DNA from 4 places in the Mesorhizobium sp. M5C.F.Cr.IN.023.01.1.1 genome. Region 4 is predicted to be linked to each of the others. Evidence: predicted binding sites of a transcription regulator. Region 4 holds the regulator's gene; each other region holds the start of a gene.
The links. Region 4 encodes PhoB, which activates phosphate uptake and scavenging genes when phosphate is short. Its sites were predicted from a motif close to TGTCATNNANCTGTCAT; they were not measured.

Region 1 (4,212 bases), on a different contig from region 4:
GAGCGCATCGTTGCCGCCGCCAACGCCTATTGCCGCAAGTTCGCCGACGAACGGGCCGAGCAGGCGATCTGCTTGCTCGTGCTCTACAAGTACTTCATGCTCAGCGGCCAGATCGAGTCTGATCCCGAGGTCTGGCGTTTTATCTCAGGCTAACCCGCGGCGACCTTCGACCAGATCCGGACCGTTGTCAGATATCTTCCCGGTCAAGAACCAGATCGTCCGGACCAAACCGGTCCTTTGCCGTGAACTGCTGGTGCCAGTAGGGATACAGGACGGGCGGGCGGGTCACAGCGTCCAGGCGTGCGCGCTCATCGCTGGTCAGCACCAGGCTTGCAGCGGCGATATTGTCCTTGAACTGCGCTTCGGTCCGTCCACCGATCACCAGCGAGCTGACGGCCGGCCGGCCGAGCAGCCAGGCAAGCGCCACCTGCGCTGCCGAGACGCCATGGTTCTTGCCGATATAGGCAAGCACATCGACGATCCGCCACAGCCGGTCCTCATCACGGATCGGCGGTTCCGTCCAGCCGCTGAGCTGGCGGGAGGTGGCCTGGTCGCGGTGGTATTTGCCGGACAGCAGTCCACCGGCGAGCGGGCTCCACACCAACACCCCAAGCCCCTGGTCGACCGAGATCGGCAGCAGTTCATATTCGGCTTCGCGTGCTTCCAGCGTGTAGTGGATCTGCTGGGTGACGAAGCGCGGCTGGTGCTGGCGGTCGCTGATCCCCAGCGCCTTCATCACTTGCCAGCCGGAATAGTTGGAACAGCCGACATAGCGGACCTTACCCTGGCTGACGAGCGTGTCGAGCGCGGCGATGGTCTCCTCGAGCGGCGTCGTGCCGTCCCATTCGTGCAGGAAATAGATGTCGATGACGTCGGTCCTGAGGCGCTTCAGGCTCTTCTCGCACTCGCGGATCAGATGGTAGCGCGACAGGCCTTCGTCGTTGGGGCCCGTGCCGATCCGCATGCGCGCCTTGGAGGCGATCAGCACATCGCCCTTGCGTTTGCCGCCGAGCGCTTCGCCGATGATCTCTTCCGAAAGCCCGTTCGAATAGACATTGGCGGTGTCGATGAGATTGATGCCGGAATCGATGCAGAGGTCGATCATCCGGCGCGCCTCGTCGAGATCGGTCTTGCCGACCGCCGAAAATGCGCCGGCGCCGCCAAAGGTCATGGTGCCCATGGTCAGAGTCGAAACCTTCAGCCCGGAACGGCCGAGAGTGCGGTATTCCATGTCAGATCCTCGCAATTGCGTTGAGAAGGGCTGCTTCGAAGGCCGCCCGAGGGGAGCCTGGCATTTGTAGGACAATTCGAGCCGCTTGTCGTGCATACCACGGAGGCTGATCGATCACATCTCACGGATTTGCGCGACCGGCACACAGGCCGGCTGCAATAAAACCGTCATTGCCGGCCTGTATGCAAGTCGGCTCAAGGTGTTCGATCTTGGCCGGCAGGCCGGACGCCGACACGGGCGTGCACGCGGAGCAGCAGAAATGACCGAAGCAAAACAGAATTCTCCTGCCAAGGACTGGCTGGAGGCGGAGCTCGCCGACACGCTCGACGAAGACTACGAGCTGGAAATGTCGGAACCGGCTCTGTCGCTGGAGATCGCCAAGATCTCCAAGAAAGCGCATCCGCCCTCGATGGATCGCCAGCAATATTTTCGCGACCTGATCACGCTGCAATCCGAATTGATCAAGCTGCAGTCCTGGGTGGCATATCACAAGAAGAAGCTGGTGGTGGTTTTCGAGGGCCGCGATTCGGCCGGCAAGGGCGGCGTCATCAAGCGCATCACCCAGCGGCTCAATCCGCGCATCTGCCGCGTCGTAGCGCTTCCGGCGCCGACCGAACGCGAGAAGTCGCAATGGTATTTTCAGCGCTACGTCCCGCATCTGCCGGCAGGCGGCGAGATCGTGCTGTTCGACCGCTCCTGGTACAACCGCTCCGGCGTCGAAAGGGTGATGGGATTTGCCGAACCGGATCAGGTCGAGGAGTTTTTTCGCGACGTGCCGGAGTTCGAGCGCATGCTCGTCCGCTCCGGCATCACGCTGGTCAAATACTGGTTCTCCATCACCGACGAGGAGCAGCAGATGCGTTTCCAGATGCGCATCCATGATCCGATGAAGCAGTGGAAGCTGTCGCCGATGGACCTGCAGTCGCGCGTGCGCTGGGAGCAGTACACCAAGGCCAAGGAAGAGACGTTCGCCCGCACCAACATTCCCGAAGCCCCCTGGTTCATCGTCGAAGGCAACGACAAGAAGCGGGCGCGGCTGAACTGCATCGATCATCTCCTCAAGCAGATGCCTTATGAAGAAGTGCCGCACGAAGAGATCACGCTGCCCGACCGCGTCTTTAATCCCGAATACGAGCGCCAGGTGCTGCCGCGCGAGCTCTACGTGCCGGAGAAGTATTGAGGCAGGTTCCCTTCTCCCCGTCACTATACGGGGAGAAGGTGCCGGCAGGCGGATGAGGGGCGGCGCCGACCTCGGCAATTGAACCCGCCAAAATCACTGTGTGGATCACTTATTCTGACGTCATATTGCCTTCGGTGGCATTGTCCGGCAGCGTAATTTTCGATCGTTTGCGCCGCCCCTCATTGCCCTGCCGGGCATTTCTCCCCGTATAGTAACGGGGAAAAAGGGGCCTGCACCGAGGGTTTCGCCAATCACCAACGTTGCAGAAGCGCCGCTATGCGCGCTCGATGATGACGTGCGTGGCAAGCGGCGTGGCAACCTGTTTGGTGCACTGATAGCCGAGCCCGGGCATGTCGAGGCCGGCAAAAAGGTTCTCACCCTTGCCGAGCAGCAGCGGCGACACCGCCAGGTGCATCTCGTCAATCAGCTTTTCCAGCAGATATTGCCGGATGGTGGCGACGCCGCCGCCGACCCGAACATCCTTGCCGCCGGCCGTCGCCTTCGCATGTGCCAGCGCCGAGTGGATGCCGTCGGTGACGAAATAGAAAGTCGTGCCGCCTTCCATCACAATAGGGTCGCGTGGATGGTGGGTCAGCACGAAGACCGGTACGTGGTAAGGTGGATTGTCGCCCCACCAGCCTTTCCAGTTCTCGTCCGGCCATTCGCCGCGGATGGGGCCGAACATGTTGCGGCCCAGGATCCAGGCGCCGACATTTTCGAAGCTGCGCACGGTGAACGCCTCGTCGGTATCGATGGTGCCGCCCTCCTTGCCAACCATCTGACGAAATGTGCGGGTGCCGACCATCCATTTGTGCAGATCTTCTCCGCCGACACCGAGAGGATTGCTGAGATCCTGGTCAGGACCGGCGCCGAACCCGTCGAGCGACAGGGTGAAAGCGTTGACACGAAGTTTGGACATAAGAGCCTCCTCGATAACCAGTTGCGTTTTGCAATCAGCTAGTGGGTAACTTGACTGATTGCGAATTGCAAGCGGATTTTTCGACCATGGCAAGGCGAGAGCGAAAGGCGAGACGACTCTCGCTCCGTTTCACCGGCCGGAAACTGTTATCCTGTCCGTCGAAGCGGATCGCCGGCTATTGCTCGCCGCGAACCAATGTTCGGCTGAAGGGGGACGCTACCCCTTCAGCATCGCCGCCACTTCGGGCGCGAAATAGGTGAGAATACCGTCGCAGCCGGCGCGCTTGAAGGCGAGAAGCGATTCAAGCATCGCCTTGTCGCCGTCGATCCAGCCATTGGCGGCAGCCGCCTTGATCATCGAATATTCGCCCGACACCTGATAGGCGAAGGTCGGCATCCGGAATTCGTCCTTCAGCCTGCGGATGATGTCGAGATAGGGCAGGCCGGGCTTGACCATCAGCATGTCGGCGCCCTCGGCGAGGTCCTGTTCGGCTTCGCGCACGGCCTCGTCGGAATTGGCGTGGTCGAGATAGTAGGTCTTCTTGTCGCCCTTGAGCAGGCCGGCAGTACCGACCGCCTCGCGATAGGGTCCGTAGAAGGCGGAGGCGAATTTCGTTGCGTAGGACATGATCGCCACATCCTGAAAACCATTGGCGTCGAGCGCATCGCGGATGGCGCCGATGCGGCCGTCCATCATGTCGGACGGGGCAATGATATCGGCGCCGGCCGCAGCCTGGATGACGGCAGCCGCGGTGACCTGCTCCACGGTCTGGTCGTTGACGATGATGCCGTCACGCAAGATGCCGTCGTGGCCGTGCGAGGTGAAGGGATCGAGCGCCGCATCGGTGATGATGCCGATCTCGGGCACCGCGTGCTTGATGGC
Region 2 (4,212 bases), on a different contig from region 4:
CGAAGCGAGGTCGGATGAGGTGTGTTCCAGCTTGGCACCGACGGCCCTCCGTCCAACACCCCCTTTCCATCTCGGCGCTGCGCGCCGATCCACCTTCTCCCACAGGGGAGAAGGAAAGAATTGCCCTCAGTTTACGGCGCTGATGTTGCCCAAGCGGAGAAACAGCGTTTCGCCGGAAGAATCGTCGACGCCGTCATTGTCGGTGGCGACGAAGATGTCGCCGTTCTTGTCGATGGTGAAACCTTCGACCTTGTCGATGACATAGCCGTTGGTGGCTGATTTCAGGTCGCCGATGATGTCGCGCACCAGCGTCTTTTCGACCAACGGCAGTTCGCCGCCGAGCTTGGCAGGTTTGAAGGCATCGAGCGCCACCGAATAGACGCGCTTCACCTTGGCCAGGGCGCCGATCTGGTTGTCGCGTTCGAGGATATAGAGCTTGCCGTCATGCGCGGTGATCTCCGACAGCCCCATCCAGCCAGCCTCGGTCGCTTCGAGTGGATAGCGCACCGCCGACCATTCCTTGGCCTTCGGCTTGTAGGCCAAAAGCTTGACCTGGCCCTTCGCATCGTCGGCCCATTCACGCTGCATTGCCATCACCAGCGTCAGGTCGTCGCCCTCGCCGATGGTGGTGATGCCTTCGAGACCGAAGCGGGTCTGGTGGGCGAGCAGGTCCATCGGGAAGCCGATTTCCTGCTTGATCTCGCCCTTGTCGTCGACGCGCAGGATGGCGTGCGGGACGAGCTTTGCCGGATCGCCTTCATTGGCCAGCCAGAAGCCGCCTTCACCATCGGCGACGATGCCTTCGATGTCGAGCTTCTGCGCAGGATGGCCGCCACGCGTGACAATGGTCTTACCGGTAATCAGCGCCGGCGTCTGCGTGGCATCGATCTCGAAGATCGAGGGCGCGTTGGCGTAGAACGAGTCCGAGGCCGCGAAGAGCTTGCCTGCAGTGTCGCCGGCCGCGAGCGCCGAAAGCGCACCCCAGCCGAGCGGCGTGCCGTCTGCCGTGAGCTTTGCCGTGATCATCGGGTAAGTGGCGGGACCCTCGGAGCGCTCGTAGATCATCACGTGCGAGCGGGCGAGCCCGTCCTCGACCAGGTCGGCCTCGTTGGCGGTGACCAGGAGATTGCGCGAGGGGATCGCGACCAGGCCTTCCGGACCGATGCCGGACGGCAGGATCTGGACAAACTGAGGCTCAGCACCCGTGTCCTTGTAGACGCCGACAACGGAGCCACGCTCCGAAGCGACGAAAATCAGTCTGTCTTCGCCGAAGGCGCCGGTATCGAGACCTTCCGGCTCGATGCCCTTCTTGTTGCGGTCGTCGGGATAATGGCCGGCATTGGCGACCTCGTACTCGAAGGACGGACCGGATTCGTAGACAACCTCGCCCTTCTTGCTGAAGATCGTGAAGCCGCGCGAGCCGCCCTTGTAGTCGCCTTCGTTGGCGACGACGAGACGGTCATTGTCGAGCCATTTTACGGCGTCGGGTTCGCGCGCGACGTTTTCCATTTTGCCATCGAAGGAGAAGGCGCCGTTCTTCTTGGTGTCGATCTTATCCAGCGTGACGGAGCCTGCCGAGAAGTGCGTGACGATCGCGCCGGTTTCGGCGTTGACGATGGCGACGTGGTTGTTTTCCTGCAGGGTGACCGCTATCTCGCCGGCTTCGTTGAAGGCGACGAATTCCGGCTCCGGATCTTCCGCCGCAACTTCGGCGATGCCCGCCAGGTTCACACTCTTCATCGTCGCGCAATCAGGCTCGCCTTCGGCAAGCGTGAAGATCTTGAGGTCGCCCGCCGGCATCTGCGGAATTTCTCCGTCGTTCAGCTCCTCGTCGCGCTCGTTCTCGATGGCGATGGCCACGAACTTGCCATCCTTGCTGAACGCCAGCGAGTCCGGTTGACCGCCGAGGTCGCAGGTGCCTTCGATCGCCTTGGAGGCAAGGTCGATGACGGTGAGGTTGCCCGAAGGCTTGGCTTTGCTCTCCGACGTGTTGACGCCAGCCAGCACCTTGCCGCCAATGACCACGACAGAGGTCGGCTCGCCCTCGATCTTGACGATGCCGCCGGCCTTGGGCGCCTTGGGGTCAGTGATGTCGATGAAGCCGACGGCGCCGAGCGGGCTGTCGGAATAGACCAGCGTCATGCCGTCTTCGGTCGCCGTTATGATCTCGGACGAAGTCGGCGTGGTCTTCTCGACGTCCGCCGGGAGGTTTCCGGCGACGGCGAAGCTCGCGACCCGGTTGAACATCATGTCGGCATGGGCCGGCAGCGAAACGGAGGCAGCAAGCGCTGCCGTCAAGACGAAAAGCGCGGAATGGCGGGGCACGGGTGGCGTCTCCTGTTCGAATGGAAGCCACCTGCTTTGGGGGAACGACATTTCAAAGCGATGACGGATCCATGACAGTTCCGCGACAGGCGGTCAGGGTCCCTCGATATTCACCTCATGCTGGCCTGCAAATGGCGGCTTCCTGCGGCCGCGATCGGCACCCCGCAGGGCGAGCAGCAAGAAGGAACCCCTACTCCGCCTCGGCCACCATCTGCCGCCCACCAACCCAGTTCCGCCAGGCTCTCTCGTCGCCGTGGAAGACGTTGAGGTCGATGCGGCCTCTCACGCCGTGCGACAGGCCGGAGCCGGAATACTGCCAGAACACCCATTTGCGGCCGGGATAGACCTTTGACGGGTGCTGTGCCACCGCACGCAGCCAGAACGGATAATCCAAGAACGCGCCTCTGAGATTGTCGCGGTAGAAATCAGGCGCGGTGTAGATGATGGGCCGCTGGCCGTAGTGGCGCTCGAGCTTGTCCATGAACACCTGCATCTTCTCCAGCACCTTTTGCCGCGACGGCCGCCGCTTGCAGCTGGATTCGCCGTTCCACTCGACATCGATCACCGGCGGCAAGGCGCCCTCGACCCTCGGCACGTTGCGGATGAACCAGTCGGCCTGCTCGCCGGCGGTGCGGCACCAGTAGAAGAAATGATAGGCGCCGCGCTTGAGGCCGGCGGCGTCGGCGTTGCGCCAGTTCTTCATGAACATCGGATCAAGATGATCGCCGCCATCGGTCGCCTTGATGTAGGCGAAGTTCGCGCCCTGCCCGCGCAGCTTTGCCCAGTTCACGTTGCCCTGCCAGCGTGAAACGTCGACGCCGTGAACGGCGAGGTGTCTGGGCGAGGCCTTGCCGAAGTTGATCGGCTTGGCGTCACGAAAACGGTAGCGCTGGACCGGCTCGGCGAGGATCGGTGCTGCCCGTGCCAGCCGCTTCGGCGCCACCAGGGCAATCGGCTCGACGGGTGGTTCGATGCTGTCGGCAGGCTCTGGAGTGGCCATCGCCACAGTCTGCTCCGTCGCCTCTTCCTGCGCGAAGTCGGGTGCGGCATCGGCCGCACCGACCGACGCCACCGGCGCGGGCGGCCGCACAACGGAGCTGGTCGTCTCGCTGGACGGCACTTGCAGCGCGTCGACGCCGGACGTGGATGTGCAGCCGGCAAGGCAAAGTGACGCGATCGAGAAGATGACGACGCCTGATAACCGCATCTGGACCTGTACGCAGAACACAACAGACCGAGGGCAAGACAACGCCGCCGGACAACCGATCCAGATTACTAACGAGAAATTGCCAACAAAGTTTGAATCAAATTGTTAGGACGAGAGCTAGGCAATACATGGCGCCCGCTTTATCACCGTAGCGGTGAGAGCTTGGAAACGACGGCAGGACGGAGACGGCGCGAACGATCGCCGACGCCTGCAGGCCCGCTGCCTAGCCGCACAGCCACAGCTTGTGGCAGCTCTCGGCTACCATGTGAGCGGGCGGTATGAAGCGGTCGGTGACGGGGCAATCGTTGACGACCGGTGCGTCATCCCGGCGAACCTTTTCTTCAAGTAGCGAGCGAAGCTCGGCCGGCTGTACGCGGTCACGCTCCATCACGAGCTTGACCATAGGATCGCTCAAAAGCTCATCCAGGGTGTTGATTCTGTCTTCCATCCGTCGCCTCCTCGACTGCCGACCCGCACGTAATAGATAGGCGGCAATGATGGCTCGCCAATGACGCTTTGCCGGCTATCTCGTGTCCCGGATGAAAAAATTGGGCACGCTTTACGCTTCAGTTCGCCTGCGCTTCAGTTCGGGGGTGGCGCGCCTTCATATTGCGGCAGTCCGTCGTCGAGTGGCACCCAGGGCTGCTTCGAGGCGGTCCACATATGCATCTGCGGCCTAA
Region 3 (4,212 bases), on a different contig from region 4:
TCCCGTGGTGATTTGGCCGGTCGGCTTGCAGCCACGTTAAACAAGTCGCTAAAGGACCGTCGGGCCGAAAGGCCGTATGGACCGGTTGCGACTTTCGCGGCCGGTTTTTTTGTATGTGGGCCATTTTTGGTGTTTGGAACAAGGTGATGACGAGCAACAAGCGCAACTGGAAGCCTCAGACCGCACTCGTGCATGCGGGAACGCTGCGTTCCGGCTTCGGCGAAACCTCCGAGGCGATGTATCTCACGCAAGGCTATGTCTACGACACGGCGCAGGCGGCGGAGGCCCGCTTCAAGGGCGAGGAACCGGGCTTCATCTATTCGCGCTATGCCAATCCGACGGTCGACATGTTCGAGAAGCGCATGTGTGCGCTGGAAGGTGCCGAAGATGCCCGCGCCACAGCATCCGGCATGGCGGCTGTTACAGCGGCGTTGCTGTGCAGCGCCAAGGCCGGCGACCATATCGTGGCGGCGCGCGCGCTGTTCGGCTCCTGCCGCTGGGTGGTCGAGACGCTGGCGCCGAAATACGGCATCGAGGCGACGCTGGTCGACGGCACCGAAATCGCGAATTGGGAAAAGGCGGTCAGGCCCAACACGAAGCTGTTCTTCCTTGAAAGCCCGACCAATCCGACGCTGGAAGTCGTCGACATCGCAGCCGTCGCCTCCCTTGCGAATTCCATCGGCGCGCGGCTGATCGTCGACAACGTCTTTGCCACGCCCTTGCAGCAGAAGCCGTTGCAACTCGGCGCTCATATCGTCGTCTATTCGGCGACCAAGCACATCGACGGCCAGGGGCGCTGCCTCGGCGGCATCATCCTGTCAGACAAGAAGTGGATCGACGAGAACCTGCACGACTACTTCCGCCACACCGGTCCCAGCCTGTCGCCCTTCAACGCCTGGACGCTGCTGAAGGGCCTGGAGACGCTGCCGCTGCGCGTGCGCCAGCAGACGGAAAGTGCCGGCCGGATCGCTGACTTCCTCGCCGAGCGATCGGAGATTGTCCGCGTCATCTACCCCGGCCGCGCCGACCATCCGCAGGCGGCGGTCGTCAAGAAGCAGATGTCGGACGGCTCGACGCTGATCTGCCTCGACGTCAAGGGCGGCAAGCAGGCGGCCTTCGCCTTCCAGAACGCGCTCGATATTGTGCTGATCTCCAACAATCTCGGTGACGCCAAGAGCCTGATCACCCATCCGGCGACGACGACACACAAGAATCTGAGCGATGAGGCGCGCGCCGAACTCGGCATCGGGCCAGGCACGCTCAGGCTGTCCGTCGGCCTGGAGGACACCGACGACCTGCTCGAAGACATCGAGCAGGCACTGAAAGCCGCCAGATAGGTATACGCACTGGGCGGCGTCGCTCGAATATAAAAGCGGGCGCTGTCAGGCGCCCGACGGGGTCTCTTCCAATTCCGCAACGGCGCTGGTGTGGATGGTCATCGTGTTGCCGCGCCAGTCGACGGCACCGCTGAGCCAGCCACGCGCCCAGACAATCGGCAGGATGCAATCGCGCACCATCATCGCCGGGATCATGCGCAGCGACAGGTGCCAGCCCTTGGCCGAGGCGAGAGCGCATTCCGGGAGATAGGCGACTACCAGCACAGCGATGGCGGTTGCCGACAGGCTGAAGCCGGCGCCTGCTGCCGCAACCAACGCAAGCACCAGCGGCGGGGCCGCTCCGATCAGGATCTCGGGCGCGAAGAACAGTGGGAAGGTGACGCGGCGCAGGCGTGCCCAGCGGGCCTGGCGCGACCAGGTTTCGCCAAGCCTGCGCAAACCGAGCGGCTGCTCGAAGGGCGAGCCGACGAGATTGACGCGCAGTCCGAGCCCGTTGACCAGCTTGGTCGCGGCGGCATCCTCGGCAATCTCGGCTGCAAGCGCACGGATGCCGCCACTGGCGTCGAGCATGGGCTTGTTCCACAACATGCTCTTGCCTTGGGCAAAACCGAGGCCGAGCGCCTCGCCGGTATATTGCCAGCGCGCCTGCAGCGTGTTGAGGAAGGCGCATTCGACCTCCGCCCAGAACCCGTCCGGCCGCGAGCCGATCGGCGTCGAGCAGACAAGACCGGTGTCCGGCCGCCATGCCGCCATCAGACGCTGGACATAGTCCCTCGGCATCAGGACGTTGGAATCGGCAAGGATGACCCAGCGGTGGCGCGCGGCCTCCCAGCCCTTCACGCAATTGTTGAGTTTCGGATTGCCGCTGATGCGGTCGTCGCCGACGAGCAGCCGGGCCGGCACGGCCGGAAAGCGGGCAATCGCATCGGTGATCGGCCCGACCACCGGGTCGTCGGCATGGGCGACGCAGAAGATGAGCTCATAGCGCGGCCAGTCGAGCGAGAAGGCGCGCTCGAGCGTTTCCTCGGCAAACGGCTCGACGCCGCGCGACGGCACGACGATCGACACCGGCGGCGCCTTGCCGGCTGCCGGCGCGATTCTGCCAGGCCGTTTCAGCTTCAACGAAGCGAGCAGGATGCTGGCGAGATTGACTAGAAGCAGAGCTGTGGAAAGCAAGGCGGCTGTGACTGTCAATTCCATCGATATCTGGTCACTCCAGAAAAAACCGGACGCATGGAGCCGTTTCAACAGTTCGACAGAATGCTGAGTCGCCGGCCCTGCACACCATCATTGTCATGTGTCACTTAAATGACATTGTTCTTCGGCACCTGCGCGCAAAGGAGTCGGGCAATGACGGGAAGCCTCCCCGTTGACCAAACTGCGGAGAGCGTCGAATGTTCCGTCTGCATATTGTGGAGTAGTCTATGTACAGCGCCGTTACGCGCAACATCGAAGTACAGGTCAGGCCGTTCTATCTGGAAGATCGCTCCGACCCGTCGGAGAACCGCTATGTCTGGGGCTACCAGGTGACCATCGACAACCAGTCGGATGAATTCGTACAACTCCTGTCACGCTATTGGCACATCACCGACGGCACCGGCCGGGTCGAGGAAGTGCGCGGCGCCGGCGTTGTCGGCGACCAGCCCGAACTCAACCCCGGCGACAGTTATCAGTATACGTCTGGCTGCCCGCTCTCGACGCCGTCCGGCATCATGGTCGGCCACTATACGATGCGCAACAAGCGAGGCGAGACGTTCGACGTCGCCATCCCCGCCTTTTCGCTCGACCTGCCGGGCACGCGGCGCACCGTCAACTGACCAGCTAGACCTGATCCATCCCGATAGAATCGGGATGGGCTCTAACCCTTAGACCAGGACCTTTTCCGAACCGAAGGTCAGCGAAGCAAAAAACGCTTCCACTTTTCGATGCGCGGACCTTCGGTCGGGATCATGGTCTACTGCGCCGCAGCAAACTCCGCCGGATCGAAGTCATATTGCTTCGAGCAGAATTCGCAGGCGACATGAATGCCGCCATCCTCGGTGCTGTCCCTGATCTCGTCGGCTGAGAAACCTTCGAGTATGCCGCGGATCTTCTCCTTGGAGCATGAGCACTCGTCGGCTACCGGTACGCCGCCGAAGACGCGGACGCCGTGCTCGTGGAACAGCCGGTAAAGCAACCGCTCGGCGCCGATCGTCGGGTCGATCAGTTCCGTCGGCTCGATGGTGCCAAGCAATGCCAGCAGTTCCTGCCAGGAATTGTCGGCCGGATCATGGATCTCATCGCGCGGATCGCCGTCGCCGCCCGGAAGGTCGGGCACGCGCATGCGTTCCGCCGATTGCGGCAGGAATTGCGCAAGGATACCACCGGCGCGCCATTGCTCGCGGGCACCGCCGACACCGGGCGTCAACAGCTTGGCCACCGAGAGTCTGAGGTCGGTCGGGATCTGTTCCGACTGGCGAAAATAGGTGCGCGCGGCCTCCGCCAGTGTCTCGCCGTCGAGCTGGACGATGCCCTGATAGCGCTGCGTGTGGGCGCCCTGGTCGATGGTCAGCGCCAGGACACCGCTGCCGAGCAGCGTCTGCTGCGAGGTCTCGCCGGCAGATGTCAGTGCCTCCAGCCGGTCGGCGTCGAAACGAGCATAAGCGCGCAGCGCCTGTGGCGTGGAAAAATCCGCGACCAGCATGTCGACCGGCCCGTCGGTGCGGGTCTGCAGGATGAACTTACCCTCGAACTTGAGCGAGGTGCCAAGCAGGACCGTCAGCACACAGGCCTCCGCCAGAAGACGGGCGACCGGTTCGGGATAGTCGTGACGGCCGAGGATCGCATCGAGCATCGGCCCGAGCTGAACGGTGCGGCCGCGCACGTCGAGCGGGCC
Region 4 (4,212 bases):
GGTGGTCGGCGGCATGGTGCTGGCGCTGATGACCCTGCCGATCATCATTATCGCCTCGCGCGCTTCGCTGCGCGCCGTGCCGCCGTCGATCCGAGAGGCGGCGCTCGGCATCGGAGCGTCCAAGGTCCAGACCGTATTCCATCACGTCCTGCCGCTGGCGATGCCGGGTATCATGACCGGCACCATTCTCGGGATGGCGCATGCGCTGGGCGAAACCGCGCCGTTGCTGATGATCGGCATGGTCGCCTTCATCGTCGACATTCCCGGCGGCTTCACCGATCCCGCGACGATCCTGCCGGTGCAGATATTCATGTGGGCGGATTTCCCGGAAGCTGGATTCCAGCAGAAGACTTCGGCGGCGATTTTGATTTTGCTGCTGTTTTTGGTCATCATGAACGCCATTGCGGTGATACTGCGCAGGCGCTTCGAGCGGCGCTGGTAAGGGGTAGAGGATATGAACATCATGACGGAAGCCGGCGTCGAACAGAAACTGAGCAGCGCAACCAATGCCCCTTCGATCAAGATGAAGGGCGACAAGGTCTCTGTTCATTACGGCGAGAAGCGAGCTCTGTTCGACGTGGATCTCGATGTCCGCGAGAACCAGGTGACGGCGTTGATCGGCCCATCGGGCTGTGGCAAGTCGACCTTCCTGCGTTGCCTGAACCGAATGAACGACACGATCGATATCGCGCGGGTGAGCGGCAAGATAACGCTCGACGGCGAGGATGTTTACGACCCGAAAATCGATGTCGTCGAGCTACGAGCTCGCGTCGGCATGGTTTTCCAGAAACCGAACCCGTTTCCGAAGTCAATCTATGAAAACGTCGCCTACGGTCCGCGCATTCACGGCCTGGCCAGGAGCAAGTCCGAGTTGGACGGCATCGTCGAATCGAGCCTGAAGAAGGCCGGTCTGTTCAACGAGGTCAAGGATCGCCTGCTCGAGTCGGGCACCGGTCTCTCCGGCGGACAGCAGCAGCGCCTGTGCATCGCGCGCGCCATCGCCGTGTCGCCGGAAGTGATTCTGATGGACGAGCCCTGTTCGGCTCTCGATCCGATCGCCACGGCCCGCGTCGAGGAACTGATCGACGAACTGCGCCAGAACTACACTATCGTCATCGTCACCCACTCGATGCAGCAGGCAGCGCGCGTGTCGCAACGCACGGCGATGTTCCATCTCGGCTACCTGGTCGAGGAGGGCGCAACCGACAAGATGTTCACCAATCCCGACGACAAGCGCACCCAGGACTACATCACCGGCCGGTTCGGCTGAGCGGTCCGGCGAATTTCGAACACGAGGACAGGATCATGGGTGAACACACCGTCGCATCTTTCGACGAGGAACTGGAGCACATCGACAGGCTGATCCGCGACATGGACGAGCTCGCCGCCGCGATGGTCGCAGCCTCGATCCGCGCGTTGCTTGCGTCAGACAATGCGATGGCGCAGCGTGTTGTCTCGGACGACGCCATCATGGATGCGCGGCAGCGCGAACTCGACGATAGCGCGATCACCCTGATCGCCAAGCGGCAGCCGATGGCACAAGATCTGCGCGCCGTGGTTGGCGCAATCCGCATGGCCGGCGATCTCGAGCGCATCGGCGACCTGGCCAAGAACATAGCCAAGCGGGTCAGCGCAGTCGGGCAGAGCGCCACGCCGCGTAATCTGTCGCACGGCATCGACGCGATGGCGGATCTCGTTCTCGAGCAGCTCCGCGGCGTGGTCGAGCACTATGTGTCGCGCAATGCCGGCGCGTTGAAAGAACTGCGCGCCGACGACCAGAAGATCGACGTGAAATACACGGCGGTTTTTCGCGAACTCCTGACCTACATGATGGAGGATCCGCGCAACATCACCGCCTGCACGCATCTGCTGTTCTGCGCCAAGAATCTCGAGCGTATCGGCGATCATGTCACCAACATCGCCGAAAACGCCTACTTTGTCGTGACCGGGCAGCAATTGCCGGCGGATCGCCCGAAGCTCGACGAAACGACGATGTCGGCGCCGGCGACATGACAGGAGTGACCGGCCGATGATCGCGCCGCGCATCATGGTGGTGGAGGATGAAGAGCCGCTGGGCGTCCTCCTCCGCTACAATCTGGAATCCGAAGGCTATCAGGTCGAGGTTGTGACGCGCGGCGACGAGGCCGAAATCCGGCTGCAGGAAAACGTGCCCGATCTGCTGGTGCTCGACTGGATGGTGCCGGCGGTTTCGGGCATCGAGCTTTGCCGGCGCCTTCGGGTGCGTCCCGAAACCGAGCGGCTGCCGATCATCATGCTGACCGCGCGCGGCGAGGAGAGCGACCGGGTGCGCGGCCTTTCCACCGGAGCCGACGACTATCTGGTCAAGCCGTTCTCGACACCGGAATTCATGGCCAGGGTCAAGGCGCTGCTGCGCCGCGCCAAGCCGGAAGTACTGTCCAGCGTGCTGAAGGTCGGCGACATCATGCTCGATCGCGAATCGCACAGGGTCTATCGCAAGAAGAGCGAGATCCGGCTCGGGCCGACCGAATTCCGGCTGCTCGAATTCATGATGCGGCACCCGGGTCGAGTCTTCTCGCGCAGCCAGTTGCTCGACAATGTCTGGGGCGAGACGATCTACATCGACGAGCGCACGGTGGACGTCCATGTCGGCCGGTTGCGCAAGGCGGTCAACAATGGTCGCATGCCCGATGTCATCCGCACCATCCGCGGCGCGGGCTATGCGATCAGGGAAGACTAGGGATGTGCTGATATTCAGGTGATGCCGACCTGCGAACGGCGGCTTCCTGCGCTTTCCGGTGCTCGCGTACCCAAAAGTGCGCTCCGCTCCGGTTCTCGGAACCCACCATTCTCGACTCGGCCTGACCTGAATCTCAACACACCCCAAGTCGCGATCCGGGGATCCCTGCCTTCGAATTCAAGCCACGTTCTTTCCGACCGAGCCGGCTCGTGCCTGGATGCTCGGCGCGAAGATCTCCTGGTCGACGAAGCTCAGCGCCCGCATGGCGCAGCCTTCTCGGATCAGCGGCAGTTCGTTCGGCTCGGTGTCGAAGGAAATCGAACCCGAATGCTGGCCGCCGGCGGTCTGGGCGATGGCCTCGCGCAGGGCCGGCTCGATCAGGTCGAAGGCGGCAGCGCTGGCACCGACCATTGCGACCGGGGCCGGATCGATCAGCGCGAACAGGCTGCCGAGCCCGAAGCCGAGCGCTTCGCCGGCCTTGCGGTAGGCTTCGCGCTCCGGTCCGTCCGTCTCGCGCGCCCGGGCCGCCAGTGCCCGCATCTCGGCGTCGCTGACATCGGCGACCGGCTCGGCGTTCTCGCTCAATTGCCTTGCGTTGCGCCAGATAGCGTAGTTGCCGGCATAAGCCTCGACGCAACCGCGCCGCCCGCAGCGGCAAAGCGCGCCGCCCGGCCGATGAATCATGTGGCCGAATTCGCCGCCTGAGGAATGGGTGCCGGTGAACAGCTCGCCCTTCAGCACCAGCCCCATACCGATGCCATGCGAGAGCAGGATGGCGATGAAATCGTCGCGGTAGCGATCCGGGTCGCGCCAGCGCAGCGCCACGGCCATCATGTTGCAGTCGTTCTCCATGATGGCCGGGATGCCGAACTCGCGTTCCAGAATGTCGGCAAAGGCGATGTTCGTCTGCGGCGTGATCGGCGACCACAACATGGCGCGCGCATGGGAATCGGTAATACCCTGGATCGCCAGCGCGATGCGGGCGACGCTTTGGACGTCGAGGTCGGGGTCTTCGAGCCGGCGCCGGACGATGGCGACACATTCGTCGATCAGCTCGTCGCGCGACATGGTCAGCGTGTCCAGCCGGCGCTGTTCCTCGGCGACCACTTGTCCGGCATAGTCGATGACAGCGACCGACAGGAAATTCAGCGACAACACGACGGCCAATACCGTAGCGGCTTCCGGATTGAGGCTGAGGCCAACCTGCGGCCGGCCACGTTTCAGCGAAACGGTCTCACTCGCCTTGGTCTCGGCCAGGATGCCTTCCTGGATCAGGTCGGAAGAGATCGCCGATATGGTCGAATGGCTGAGGCCGGTGGTTGCGGCGATCTCGGTCCGCGACGGCTGGCCTGCGCGGCGTACGGCCGAAATGACCATCGCCCGGTTGCGCCGGCGCAAATCGTCATGGCGGATCCCAACCGACATTGTTTTGCCTCCTCCCATTGCCGCGGCCGCTCATGAATCGGAAGCCGTCAGGCCGACAAATACTGGCA

Region 1: a site for PhoB is predicted at 1,386-1,402, ahead of ppk2 (polyphosphate kinase 2). Genes of this name have one in related genera too.
Region 2: a site for PhoB is predicted at 2,386-2,402, ahead of EOA78_RS22455 (esterase-like activity of phytase family protein). Genes of this name have one in related genera too.
Region 3: a site for PhoB is predicted at 2,635-2,651, ahead of EOA78_RS18805 (ceramide glucosyltransferase). Genes of this name have one in related genera too.

Annotation. Positions count from the first base shown of each region.
Region 1 is NZ_RZSU01000010.1:84,930-89,141, forward strand. Features, by position in the region: gene EOA78_RS37900 (glycosyl transferase family 90) at 1-153, shown strand, start outside; gene EOA78_RS06695 (aldo/keto reductase) at 188-1,231, opposite strand; gene ppk2 (polyphosphate kinase 2) at 1,491-2,411, shown strand; gene EOA78_RS06705 (dihydrofolate reductase family protein) at 2,686-3,330, opposite strand; gene hemB (porphobilinogen synthase) at 3,547-4,212, opposite strand, start outside.
Region 2 is NZ_RZSU01000061.1:34,874-39,085, forward strand. Features, by position in the region: gene EOA78_RS22455 (esterase-like activity of phytase family protein) at 127-2,325, opposite strand; gene EOA78_RS22460 (GH25 family lysozyme) at 2,516-3,532, opposite strand; gene EOA78_RS22465 (hypothetical protein) at 3,756-3,980, opposite strand; partial or broken gene EOA78_RS22470 (GFA family protein) at 4,115-4,212, opposite strand, start outside.
Region 3 is NZ_RZSU01000045.1:21,664-25,875, forward strand. Features, by position in the region: SAM riboswitch at 1-72, shown strand, start outside; gene EOA78_RS18800 (O-succinylhomoserine sulfhydrylase) at 147-1,337, shown strand; gene EOA78_RS18805 (ceramide glucosyltransferase) at 1,383-2,537, opposite strand; gene apaG (Co2+/Mg2+ efflux protein ApaG) at 2,762-3,154, shown strand; gene EOA78_RS18815 (Hsp33 family molecular chaperone) at 3,292-4,212, opposite strand, start outside.
Region 4 is NZ_RZSU01000008.1:100,094-104,305, forward strand. Features, by position in the region: gene pstA (phosphate ABC transporter permease PstA) at 1-442, shown strand, start outside; gene pstB (phosphate ABC transporter ATP-binding protein PstB) at 455-1,270, shown strand; gene phoU (phosphate signaling complex protein PhoU) at 1,306-2,013, shown strand; gene phoB (phosphate regulon transcriptional regulator PhoB) at 2,030-2,719, shown strand; gene EOA78_RS05835 (ROK family protein) at 2,897-4,144, opposite strand.